DNA from 3 places in the Rahnella sp. R3(2024) genome. Region 1 is predicted to be linked to each of the others. Evidence: predicted binding sites of a transcription regulator. Region 1 holds the regulator's gene; each other region holds the start of a gene.

Region 1 (4,260 bases):
CAGTGAAGCAGTTGGGTACATCCGTGTACCCGTATCCTGAAGCGTTCCGGGTAGGAGCAGCTAAATCTCAGGATACGTCACTGACACGCGAGGGGGAGTCGCGCTTTACCAGTGATATTTGTTGCTTGATTCCCAATCTTTGAGCTCTTTTTCGGCCTGATCTTTCTGATAGCCGTAACGCTCCTGAATCTTCCCTACCAGCTGATCGCGTTTACCTTCAACGACAGTCAGGTCATCATCGGTCAGCTTGCCCCATTTTTCTTTTACTTTGCCTTTAAACTGCTTCCAGTTACCGTCGGCTTGGTCCTTATTCATAAAATATCTCCTGTTACCTTAGGGTTGTGGAGCTGCGGATTACCGCTGCAGCTCGGGCTTAACACTTTAAAGGTTAGTAGAGAATTTCGATTTATCCTGCCATCGGAGGGATAAAAACCATTATTAGGATTATTCCAAAGCACGATATAACGGCAACCCGCGATTACCCACCGTTTGAAAAGCCCGCTAATTCAGTGAACTGACGATGAAAACCAGCTGTCGCGCTGCCAGTAGCGGTGCCATATCCAGCCCAGAGAAATACCACGTAATCCGAGGAACACCGTCAGCGCCAGCCAAAGCGCGTGGTTACCCAATATCGGCAAGGTGAACAGCGTCAGCCCGTACCCCAGCGCAGCAACCGCCATACTGTTACGCATATCCCTTCCGCGCGTGGCGCCGATAAACATCCCGTCGAGCAGATAACACCACACCGCCACCAGCGGCAGAACAATCTGCCAGCCAAGATAACGATCGGCCAGCTGGCGCAGCTCCGGTAACGACGTCAGCGCATTGATAATCTGTTCACCGGTCAGCGCGTATATCAGTGCAAATGCCAGAGCGACCAGCCCGGCCTGACGGCATGCGGCACGCCAGACATTGAGCAATTTTTCGCGATTGCGGGCGCCAAACGCCTCACCTGAATGGGCTTCAATGGCGTAAGCAAAACCGTCGAGCGCAAAAGCGGTGAAGGTCAGAAGATTCATCAACACGGCATTGACCGCCACAATATGGCTGCCCAGACGCGCACCCAGAATGGTCAGTGAGGCAAAGCACAGTTGAAGAAGCAGTGAGCGCAGCATAATGTCGCGGTTAAGACTTAACAGCCGCCGCAGATCACCGCGCCAGGCAGAGGTTAACAGCGCAGGACTGATGCCCCGGCGCTGCATCACGCGCCAGACCAAAAACAATCCGATAAACAGCGTGAAATATTCTGAGCAGGCCGTGGCCGTGGCGGCACCACGGACATTCCAGCCAAGCCCTATCACCAGCCAAAGATCCAACACGATGTTCAGCAGATTACCGGCAATCAGCAGCATTACCGGCCCGCGCACGTACTGGATACCAAGCAGCCAACCCAAAATCACCAGATTTGCCAGAGACGCGGGGGCGCTGTACCAGCGGATCTCCAGAAAAAGCCGCGCCTGTTCAAGCACAGACTGGCTCCCGCCGACGATGTGAAAAGCACCTTCCATAAGGGGATGGCGGAAAAGCAAGATCACCACACCGGCGAGCACGGCCAGCAGAAAGGGTTGTACGAACGCGCGGGCCAGCAACAGGTTGTCTTGCGCACCGAGCGCCTGAGCGGTCATGCCGGTGGTACTCATGCGCAGAAAGAGCAGCATCATAAACAGGAAGGTGGTGACCATCGAACCGACTGCAACGCCGCCAAGATAATCAGGGCTGTCGAGATGACCGATCACTGCCGTATCCACTAACCCCAGCAACGGCACGGTGATATTGGAAAAAATCATCGGTAGCGCGAGCATCCAGAGGGCTTTATCGGTCGGGCTTAAAAAGGTGTGTTTTAGCTTTTGCAGAAGGGAATGTTGTTGCATAGAGAATCTCATGCCGGAGGTTCGGGATATGCCTGTAAATGACATCGCCCCGAGAGGGGCGACGAGATGAAACGTTAAAGCTTAGCGGTATGTCAGAGGCGGCTCACGACCCGCAAATCAAAAACATGACCCTTTGGATCAACAGTTTGACCCAGTCATTCGAGTTTCATCAAGGCGGCAACTGAGCGAACGTCGGAAGCATACACAAGTATGTGACCGGGGTTCGCGAAGGCAGCCAACGCAGAGATAGCCCGAAGTACGAAGGTTAAATCCAGTCGCCGTTGCGAATGACGCCTACGGCCAACCCTTCAATACTGAAATTCTGCTCACGTAAATCTACTACGATAGGCTGGAACTCGCTGTTTTCCGGCAATAACTGCACCACGCTGCCCTGTTTTTTCAGGCGTTTCACGGTGACTTCATCATCAATACGGGCTACGACAACCTGACCATTACGCACGTCCTGCGTTTTATGAACAGCCAGTAAATCGCCGTCGAGGATACCGATATCACGCATCGACATACCGCTGACACGCAGCAGGAAATCGGCGCTCGGCTTAAACATCGCCGGATCAACCTGATAATGCCCTTCGATATGTTGCTGAGCGAGCAGAGGTTCACCGGCGGCAACGCGGCCGATCAGCGGTAAACCTTCTTCTTCTTCCATCAGCAGACGAATACCGCGTGACGCGCCGGAAACAATCTCGATCACGCCTTTACGTGCCAGCGCTTTCAGATGTTCTTCCGCAGCATTCGGGGAACGGAACCCAAGACGAGCGGCAATCTCCGCGCGGGTTGGTGGCATACCCGTGGTGGAGATATGATCGCGAATCAGGTCATAGACCTCTTGTTGTCTGGTCGTTAAAGCTTTCATTCCGCCCCCTGGTTGTTTATACAGTCTAGCTGTGAGTATATACAGCTAAACGGGCAATGAAAACCTAAGATTGAATAAAAACAGTGCATAAGCACGATTACTGGAAGACAGATTCCAAATCAGAACCATCGCGGCCAAAAGATGCTGACCCAGACAAAAATCGCCAATATGATGGTCAGTAGCACGGCAGCCGAGCCAATATCTTTTGCACGGCCAGAAAGAACGTGGAACTCAGGTCCGATGCGGTCAATCGCACATTCCACGGCGCTGTTGAGCAGTTCGACCACGCAAACCAGCACCACTGAGCCGATCAGTAAGATGCGTTCAATACTGCTGACATCGAACCAGAAAGAGAGAAAAATTAACGGGATAGCAGCGCTGGCTTCCTGACGAAAGGCAGCTTCATTCTGCCACGCCGCTTTCAGCCCTTTCCATGAGTAACCGGCTGCTTTATAAATTCGGGTAAATCCAGTGACTTGGTTCGCCATTCTGTTACTGATCCTTGAGGGGTTGTCCTTCGGGTGTTTGATGCATTTTAGCGGTTTAATGGTATCTCATCACCACAGATCTCATTTGAGCTTTCTGGTATCCTTGCGGCGAAATGGCTAACAAGAGGCTTCACGTTTTTATGTCAGGTTGGCGTAGACTTTATTACACATTATTGAATTTACCGCTTTCGATGCTGGTAAAGAGCAAAGTCATACCTACAGATCCGGTTACCGAGTTGCACTTAGACCCGACGCGCCCGATCCTGTACGTATTACCTTATAACTCCAAAGCAGATTTGCTGACCCTGCGTGCGCAGTGTCTCGCCCAGAATTTGCCCGATCCCCTGATCCCGCTGGATATCGACGGAACGCTGCTGCCAAGCCACGTGTTTATCGCGGAAGGCCCGCGCGTGTTCTCGTATTACACGCCGAAGCAGGAATCCGTAAAGCTGTTCCATGACTATCTGGACCTGCACCGCAATAACCCGGAATTAGACATTCAGATGTTGCCGGTGTCGGTGATGTTCGGCCGGGCACCAGGCCGTGAAGGTCAGGACACGCCGCATCTGCGCGTGCTGAACGGGATCCAGAAATTCTTCGCCGTATTGTGGCTGGGCCGCGACAGCTTTGTCCGTTTCTCCAATACCGTTTCGTTGCGCTACATGGCGACCGAGCACGGGACGGATAAAACCATCGCCCAGAAACTGGCCCGCGTAGCGCGTATGCACTTCTCCCGTCTGCGTCTGGCGGCCGTCGGTCCTCGTCTTCCTGCCCGTCAGGATTTGTTCAATAAGCTGCTGGCCTCTAAAGCCATCGAAAAAGCGATTGAAGACGAAGCGCGCAGCAAGAAAATTTCTCACGAAAAAGCCCAGCAAAACGCTATCGCACTGATGGAAGAAATTGCCGCAAACTTCTCTTATGAAGCCGTGCGCCTTTCTGACCGCGTGCTGAGCTGGACGTGGAACCGCCTGTATAAGGGCATCAACGTCAACAATGCCGAGCGCGTCCGCCAGTTAGCGCAAGACGG
Region 2 (4,260 bases), 1.4 Mb from region 1:
GCCATTGCAACGCTTTCCATTGCAACGGATAAAACCGATGCGCTGAAGGCGGCCGCAGAGGAATTCCTGGCGACGATTCAGTTTGAACTGTCCGCGGTTGAGAAGAAAATCGCACTGGTTGTTGAAGCGGCTGAAAGCAACGCGAAAGCACTGACTGCTGAAACTCAGGGCAAATTCCTCGCACTGCTGAATGCCACACCAAACGGTGTGATCCGCATGAGCGATGACGTGAAAGGCGTGGTTGAAACCTCCCTGAACGTCGGCGTTGTTACCATGAAAGACGATGAAGTGGCGATCAACAGCCTGATCCGTTCTCTTATCGACAGCGGTAAAGAGTACGTGGTCAGCATGCTGAACTCACTGAGCGCGCTGTCTGGCGCGAAAAGTCTGGCGAAAGGCAGCTACCCTGGCTGGAAACCCGAGCCAAGCTCGCCGGTGATGACGCTGGTGCGTGAAACCTACGAAACACTGTTCAGCAAAACGCCAAACATCATGGTGATCCACGCCGGTCTGGAATGCGGTCTGTTCAAAAAACCGTACCCGGACATGGACATGGTTTCCATCGGGCCTACCATCACCGGGCCACACTCGCCGGATGAGCAGGTTGAAATTGAAAGCGTTGAACTGTACTGGAAACTGCTGACCGCCCTGCTGAAAGCGATTCCTGAGCGCGGTTAATACCCGATCCCCGAAATCATCCGGGCTGTATCAGGGTGGCAACTGAGTAAATCCCCGGTCACCTGCACAAGCAGGTGACCGGCGTTTGCGAAGGCAGCCCACGCAGAGACAGCTTGAAGGATGACGGGGATCATTCCCAGGGAAGCAGAAGCTGACGCTCTATCTGCGGATCCTGCAACGTCACATGCAATCCCACCAGCCTGACGCCCCGTCCGCCTCGCCGTTGTTCCCAGGCTTCCCGTGCGACTTTCAGTAAATCGTCTTTATTGAGTACCGGCCAGACGTGTTCCTGCGTGGTCTGCTGGAAATCATGGAATTTAAGTTTCACGCCCTGTCGGGCGATGCGCAGACTCGGGCTGACTTTGCTCAGGCGCGTATGTAATTCCGGGTACAGCCGTTCGATCAGCGCCACGCACTCTTCCCAGCTGTGAATATCTTCGGCCAGCGTGCGCTCGACGCCGACGGATTTACGCAGCCGCTCGGGGGAAATCTCACGTTCGTCAATGCCCTGACTGCGCTCCCACAGCACGCGGCCAAACTTTCCGAAACCTTTAAGCAAGGCTGCCAGATCATACCGCTGCACGTCGCCACAGGTGTTCAGGCCGTGCTCCTGCAAACGCTGTGCGGTGACTTTGCCGACGCCAGGAATTTTACTCAGCGGTAAATTCTGCAAAAACGCATCGACTTTATCCGGCGTAATCACAAACTGTCCGTTGGGTTTATTCAGATCAGAGGCTATTTTTGCCAGAAACTTAATGGGCGCGATACCCGCCGAGGCGGTCAGATTGATTTCATCGGAGATCGCCTGGCGGATTTGTGCAGCAATCAGCGTGGCGGATCCGTTGCACTGCGTGGCGTCGGAGACGTCGAGATAAGCTTCGTCGAGTGACAGGGGTTCAATCAGCGGAGTGTAACGCGCAAAGATTTCACGGATATGGTTTGAGGCTTCTTTATAAGCCTCCATTCTGCCGGGGATCACTTTCAGATGCGGACAGAGTTTCAGCGCCATACCGGTGGGCATTGCGCTGTGCACACCGAATTTTCGCGCAGGATAATTGGCGGTGCTGATCACACCGCGGCGATCGCGGCTGCCGCCGATGGCGATAGGAATGTCGCGCAGGGAAGGATCATCGCGCATCTCGACGGCCGCGAAAAAGCAGTCCATATCCACGTGAATGATTTTACGCATAGCCCTCCCCTGATAACTGTATAAGTATACAGTGAGCCGATGCAATTTCAAACACAGAAAATGGCGGTAAATTTGGGTTAATTAATCACCAATAATGGCAAGCGCCAGTAATTAACAAACCGAAACTCATTATTCAATATTTGATGATTGCTAAAATATTAATCAGTATTAATATGGCAACGTTTCAGACAGGTTGTAGATAAGAAATCAATCAGTGGCGGTCTTAAAGATGGTTCCATCTTTAGACAAAACATCAGAATTATTACCAAGCAGGATTTAGAATGATCAGAATCGCGCTGTTCCTTGCGATGCTCCTCAGTTTGCCTTTATTTACAGCAAATTACGCCGTGGCCAGTGAACCTGTCCCGGTCAATGCTGCGCTTAAAAAGCAGTTGTTAGGCGCGCCAGTTTATATCCAGATTTTCAAACAAGAACGTAAACTCGAATTGTATGCTCAGCTCGACGGCGAATTTCGTCTGATCGGCAGCTATGGCATCTGCGATTTTTCCGGCGGTTTGGGGAATAAACGTCGTGAAGGCGATTTCAAAAGCCCGGAAGGTTTTTATAACGTGGATATCCACCACCTGAAACCAGACAGCCGCTTTTATCGTGCTATCAACATCGGCTTCCCGAATGCCTATGATATCTCACAGGGTTACTCAGGTAAGTACCTGATGATCCACGGTAACTGTAAATCCATTGGGTGTTATGCAATGACTGACGGTTACATGGATGAGATCTTCACCTATGTTCAGGCAGCGTTCCAGTTCGGGCAGCGTAATTTGCAAATCAGCATTTACCCGTTCCGTATGACCGATGCCAACATGACCGCGCACAAAAACTCAAGCTACATCAACTTCTGGCGTCAGCTTCAGCCTGGCTATGCGTACTTTGAGAAACACCATCAGGCGCCCAACGTGGTGGTGACTGACGGTAAATATGAAGTGCTCCAGCCGCTGTCTAATACCCCGCTCTCCTCACAGCTGGCGTTCACCCAGGTGAAATAACGCGAACTCGCCTGGGGCAATTTTGTTCCAGGTTTCGTTTGCGGTCAGCGGTTGCGTGGCAATCACGGTGACGACATCATCAGGTGTCGTCTGCTGCTGAAAATCAATTTCCACATCCTGATCCAACAACGTTGCCTTGCCAAACGGCGCGCGGCGCGTGATCCAGTGCAAATTTGTCGAACAATAGGCCATCACAAAATGCCCGTCCGACAGCAGCATATTAAACACCCCTTTTTCGCGTAACTCATTGGCCAGCGACGCAATGTAGCGGAACACTGGCGGCCAGCTTGCCGGGCGACGCGGATAACGTTGAGTGAGTTTGTGCAGCAGCCAGCAAAAAGCGTATTCGCTGTCAGTCTGGCCTATCGGGCGCAGTGTGCCGGTATCGAGCTGGCGGTAACCGCGCAGTTGACCGTTGTGCGCGTAGGTCCAGTTGCGTCCCCACAGTTCCCGGGTAAACGGATGGGTATTTTCCAGCGCCACTTCGCCACGGTTTGCCTGACGAATATGGGAAATCACCGCGCAGGATTTGATCGGGTATTCCTGAACCAGGCGGGCGATGGGCGAATTAAAACTCGGCAGCGGATCTTTAAAAGTACGGCAGCCATTCCCCTCATAGAAGGTAATGCCCCAGCCGTCTTTATGCGGGCCAGTCCCGCCACCGCGCTGCACCAGTCCACTGAAACTAAAACAAATATCAGTAGGAACGTTAGCGCTCATCCCGAGCAATTCACACATCACCAGCCTCCTTTACTGCAAAGGGCTTATGCCTTCGCCATCTCTTTTTCGATCAGAAGAATCAAAATGTGAATAACTTTAATGTGGATTTCCTGCACACGGTCAGCGAAGCCGAAGTGTGGAACGCGGATTTCCACGTCAGCAGATCCGTCCATCTTGCCGCCGTCTTTACCGGTCAGGGTAATGACTTTCATGCCTTTGGCACGCGCAGCTTCAATAGCTTTGATGACGTTTGCAGAATTCCCGGACGTGGAGATGCCCAGCAGAACGTCGCCCTTCTGACCAACCGCTTCCAGATAACGAGAGAAAATATACTCATACCCGAAATCGTTACCCACGCAGGAAATGTGGCTGACGTCAGAAATCGCAATCGCCGGGTAGCCCGGACGGTTCTCACGGTAGCGGCCGGTCAGTTCTTCCGCAAAATGCATGGCATCGCAGTGTGAACCGCCGTTGCCGCAGGAAATCACTTTCCCGCCCGCTTTGAATGAATCCGCCAGCAGCACTGCTGCACGTTGAATAGACTCAATATTTGCCGGATCGCTGATGAATTTATTCAGCGTTTCAGCAGCTTCGTTCAGTTCAGTACGGATAATATCCTGGTACATAGCAGCCTCTTTTATGTCCATTTGCAGCCGTTGAAACACA
Region 3 (4,260 bases), 1.4 Mb from region 1:
TTACGGCTTTTTTATGTGACTGAATGACGCACCAGGCCCGATGTTAATGAACTGCGTTGAGTGTTTCTGATTACTGAACATGTCGCCAAAGCCAGCGGTTTCGGCTCAACATGTTCAGCATTCAGAACTTAGCGGTGTGCCAGCTCAGCCGTTTCTTCTGAATCCATTACTGCTTTATCAGTTTGTTTCATGATCTGGCTGGTGATCGTACCGGCTGTCATGGAACCACTCACGTTCAGTGCAGTACGGCCCATATCAATCAGCGGTTCCACTGAAATCAACAATGCAACCAGGGTAACCGGCAGGCCCATTGCCGGGAGCACGATCAGGGCTGCAAATGTTGCGCCGCCACCCACACCGGCTACACCGGCAGAGCTCAGGGTGACGATACCCACTAATGTTGCAATCCACACCGGATCAAACGGGTTGATGCCGACCGTTGGCGCCACCATCACTGCCAGCATGGTTGGATATAAACCTGCGCAACCGTTCTGACCAATCGTTGCACCGAAGGATGCGGCGAAGCTGGCGATGGATTCAGGAATACCCAGACGGCGAGTTTGCGCTTCAACACTTAGCGGAATAGTTGCTGCACTTGAACGGCTGGTAAAGGCGAAAGTGAGCACCGGCCACACTTTACGGAAGAATTTCATCGGATTCACGCCGGTGAAAGACAACAGTATGGCATGGACGACGAACATAATCGCCAGACCCAAATACGAGGCCACAACGAAGCTGCCGAGCTTAACGATATCCTGAATGTTGGAGCCGGCAACGACTTTGGTCATTAAAGCCAGTACGCCGTACGGGGTCAGTTTCATCACCAGACGGACCAGTTTCATCACCCATGCCTGCAGGGTATCGATGAAGACCAGAACACGCGGGCCTTTTTCAGCATCGTCTTTCACCAGCTGCAGGGCAGCAACGCCCACGAAAGCGGCAAAGATCACTACGCTGATGATCGACGTCGGGCTTGCACCGGTCAGGTCGGCAAACGGGTTCTTAGGAATAAAGGAAAGGATCAGCTGAGGTACACTCAGATCAGCCACTTTACCCACATAATTGGATTGAATCGCCGTCAGACGCGCTGTTTCTTGCGTACCTTGTACCAGACCTTCGGCGGTGAGTCCGAACAGACCGGTGACGAAGATGCCCACCAGGGAGGCGATAAGCGTGGTAAACAACAGGGTACCGATGGTCAGGAAACTGATTTTGCCTAAAGAAGATGCATTATGCAGTTTCGCCACGGCACTGAGAATCGACACAAAGACCAGCGGCATTACGATCATTTGCAGTAACTGAACGTAGCCGTTGCCGACAATATTGAACCAGGTAATTGACGTTTTCAGAATCGGGTCATCTGAACCATAAATCAGTTGCAGTGCCAGACCGAATACAACACCCAGACCCAAACCGGCCAGGACTTTTTTTGCCAGGCTCCATTGTTTATGACGTGTTTGCGCCAGCAATAAAAGCAAAGCGACAAAGACCACTACGTTAAGAACGAGCGGAAGATTCATACCAAACTCCAGACTTATAGTTTTATATTTAAACGGGTGTTCCCAAAGGGATTGCACCATCCCATAGCGTTGGGGTGCAGAATATCAGTTTGGGTGCCCGATCATTTATATCCAAAAAGAATGCATTATAACTTTTTGATGGTTTTTGTATTTATTTTCACCACATCGTCGCTATTTCATTCTGATCAGATGAACAGCTTCAAAAGATGATTAAAAATGTCAGGATTGATTGCACCAATAATGGGCGTCCAGTCTGGCCAGAACAGCGTTAACCCCACCAGCATCAGACAGAGCGTTCGTTCCAGCTGATTACCTTTCTGACTGTTAATGATGGGCAGGCGAAAGCGCCACCGGCATGGCCAAAGCAGGGGAACCCCCGCTGGCGTGAGCATATCTGCAAGTATATGACTGAGATAACCAATGATCATGGCATGAAAAGCATCAGCCGGAATAACCCAGTCGTGGGGGAAATGCGTGCGTAGCAGGAAAATGCCGCCAATGACGGCCAGCAAACTGTGTGTAAAACCGCGATGCCCGAAGGCGCGTGCGATGGGGTGAGAAATCCACTTCAGACGCTGGCCAATCAGAGATTTGGGATGGTCGATGTCCGGCAACAGGCAGGTCAGTAATGAACCGGGAATAATATGCCACCAGTCGCCGTGCGCCAGCTCGGGTGAGAGCTGCGCCTTCTTGGCAAATACCGCACAGGCGATAGAAAAAATGAGGTGGCCTTCCGCCGTCATGACGCGTCCGAACTGGATAACTGTTATTTTATCCAGTATAAGTGAAACTGTCACAATCTTGGAAGCAGAACCCTGTAACTAATTGTCAACGGTATGATTAGAATGAAAAAGGCGTATAAAAATACGCCTTAATACTGTCACGTATTCTCAGTTAACGTGCCAGCCAGCCTCCGTCCACGGCAATGGTAAATCCATTGACGTAATCAGACGCTTGAGAGGCCAGAAACACCACCGGCCCCATCACATCTTCCGGTAAACCCCAGCGTCCTGCAGGAATACGATCGAGGATCTCCTTGCTGCGTTCACCGTCTGAACGGAGCTGCTCAGTATTATTAGTCGCCATATAGCCCGGCGCAATAGCATTGACGTTAACGCCATGTTTGGCCCATTCATTGGCCATCAGTCGCGTAATGCCCATCACCGCACTTTTAGACGCTGTATACGAGGGCACGCGGATCCCACCCTGATAGGACAACATTGAGGCAATGTTGATGATTTTCCCGCCGGTGCCTTGCTTAATAAACTGTTTAGCCACTGCCTGAGACATAAAGAATAACGTCTTACTGTTGACGTTCATCACGTCATCCCAGTTTTTTTCACTGAACTCAATGGCATCTTCACGGCGAATAATGCCTGCATTGTTAACCAGAATATCAATATGGCCGAACTCATTCACCGCCTGAACAATCAGTTCAGGAATGCCCTGAATACTGCTCAGATCGGCACGGAGATCCAGAAAACGGCGTCCGGTAGCAATAATTTTTTCAGCCGTTTCGCCAGGCTCAGAAACATTAATGCCCACGATATCGCACCCGGCCTGCGCCAGTCCCAGCGCCATTCCTTGTCCAAGACCCGTGTTGCAACCGGTCACAATGGCGACTTTACCTGTTAATTCAAACGCATTGAGGATCATAATCAGAGTCTCTTTTGCTTCGGCACGTTCGCCTGAAAGATTGGATGACTCCGCCATATCATGGCGGAGTCGCTGGATTAGCGAATTTCGCTGACTTTGACGTGATCCATATCGTCGAAGACCTGGTTTTCTCCCACCATGCCCCAGATAAAGGTGTAATTCTTAGTACCGACGCCGGAATGGATCGACCAGCTGGGTGAAATTACGGCTTGTTCGTTATGCACCAGCAGATGGCGCGTTTCCTGTGGTTTGCCCATCATATGGAAGACGGCGGTTTCTTCTTCCATGTTGAAGTAGAAATACACTTCCATGCGGCGCTCATGCGTATGGCACGGCATGGTATTCCACAGGCTGCCTTCTTCCAGCTTGGTCAGCCCCATGGTCAGCTGACAGGTTTCCAACACGTCCGGAACAATGAATTTATTGATTGTCCGGCGGTTGCTGGTGGTGGCATCACCGATGGTTTGCGGCGATGCTTCTGCCAGCGTGATTTTTTTGTTTGGGAAAGTGGTGTGCGCAGGGGCGCTGTTGTAATAGAACTTAGCGGGTTTTGTCGTATCGATGCTGCTGAATTCAACCTGTTTTGCGCCTTTGCCCACGTAGAGCGCTTCTTCATGACCAATCTCATACGTTGTGCCATCAACGACGATAATGCCAGGCCCGCCAATGTTGATCACGCCCAGCTCACGGCGCTCAAGGAAATAGCTGACACCGAGTTGCTTACCGACTTCATCACCGACAGAAACCGATTTTTCAGCGGGCATTACGCCACCGACGATGATGCGGTCGATATGGCTATAGGTCATGGTGTAAGTATTTCTTTCGAAAATTTTCTCGATGAGAAATTCGCGGCGTAACTCAGCAGTATCGAGCGTTTTAGCGTGGTCGCTGTGAATGCTTTGACGAACTTGCATGTCGTGCCTCTTGTGCGTTGTAGTGCATATAAAGGAGGACTTGCCGGGCTAGTCTGACCGTTGCGTGGCAGTGACAGCGTACAGAAGCAGGAGAGCTCCCGGCTCGTCCGTGTTGCAGAAATCATAAGGTCATCGGTATATGAATTCAATAAAAATGAAATAACGTTTTA

Evidence for each region. The regulator LexA, encoded in region 1, represses DNA repair genes until DNA is damaged. The targets are predictions, from matches to a motif close to TNCTGTATGTACATACAGNA.
Region 2: a site for LexA is predicted at 1,882-1,901, ahead of dinB (DNA polymerase IV). Genes of this name have one in related genera too.
Region 3: a site for LexA is predicted at 2,282-2,301, ahead of ABSH60_RS17765 (metal-dependent hydrolase). Genes of this name have one in related genera too.

The regions. Positions count from the first base shown of each region.
Region 1 covers NZ_JBHGBU010000001.1:2,490,459-2,494,718, reverse strand. The annotation lists gene ABSH60_RS11310 (CsbD family protein) at 106-315, opposite strand; gene dinF (MATE family efflux transporter DinF) at 507-1,871, opposite strand; gene lexA (transcriptional repressor LexA) at 2,137-2,745, opposite strand; gene ABSH60_RS11295 (diacylglycerol kinase) at 2,865-3,233, opposite strand; gene plsB (glycerol-3-phosphate 1-O-acyltransferase PlsB) at 3,374-4,260, shown strand, end outside.
Region 2 covers NZ_JBHGBU010000001.1:1,102,084-1,106,343, forward strand. The annotation lists gene pepD (beta-Ala-His dipeptidase) at 1-678, shown strand, start outside; gene dinB (DNA polymerase IV) at 809-1,867, opposite strand; gene dpaA (peptidoglycan meso-diaminopimelic acid protein amidase) at 2,149-2,874, shown strand; gene ABSH60_RS04825 (class II glutamine amidotransferase) at 2,845-3,612, opposite strand; gene lpcA (D-sedoheptulose 7-phosphate isomerase) at 3,639-4,220, opposite strand.
Region 3 covers NZ_JBHGBU010000001.1:3,897,293-3,901,552, forward strand. The annotation lists gene ABSH60_RS17760 (L-cystine transporter) at 129-1,520, opposite strand; gene ABSH60_RS17765 (metal-dependent hydrolase) at 1,706-2,263, opposite strand; gene kduD (2-dehydro-3-deoxy-D-gluconate 5-dehydrogenase KduD) at 2,415-3,176, opposite strand; gene kduI (5-dehydro-4-deoxy-D-glucuronate isomerase) at 3,254-4,090, opposite strand.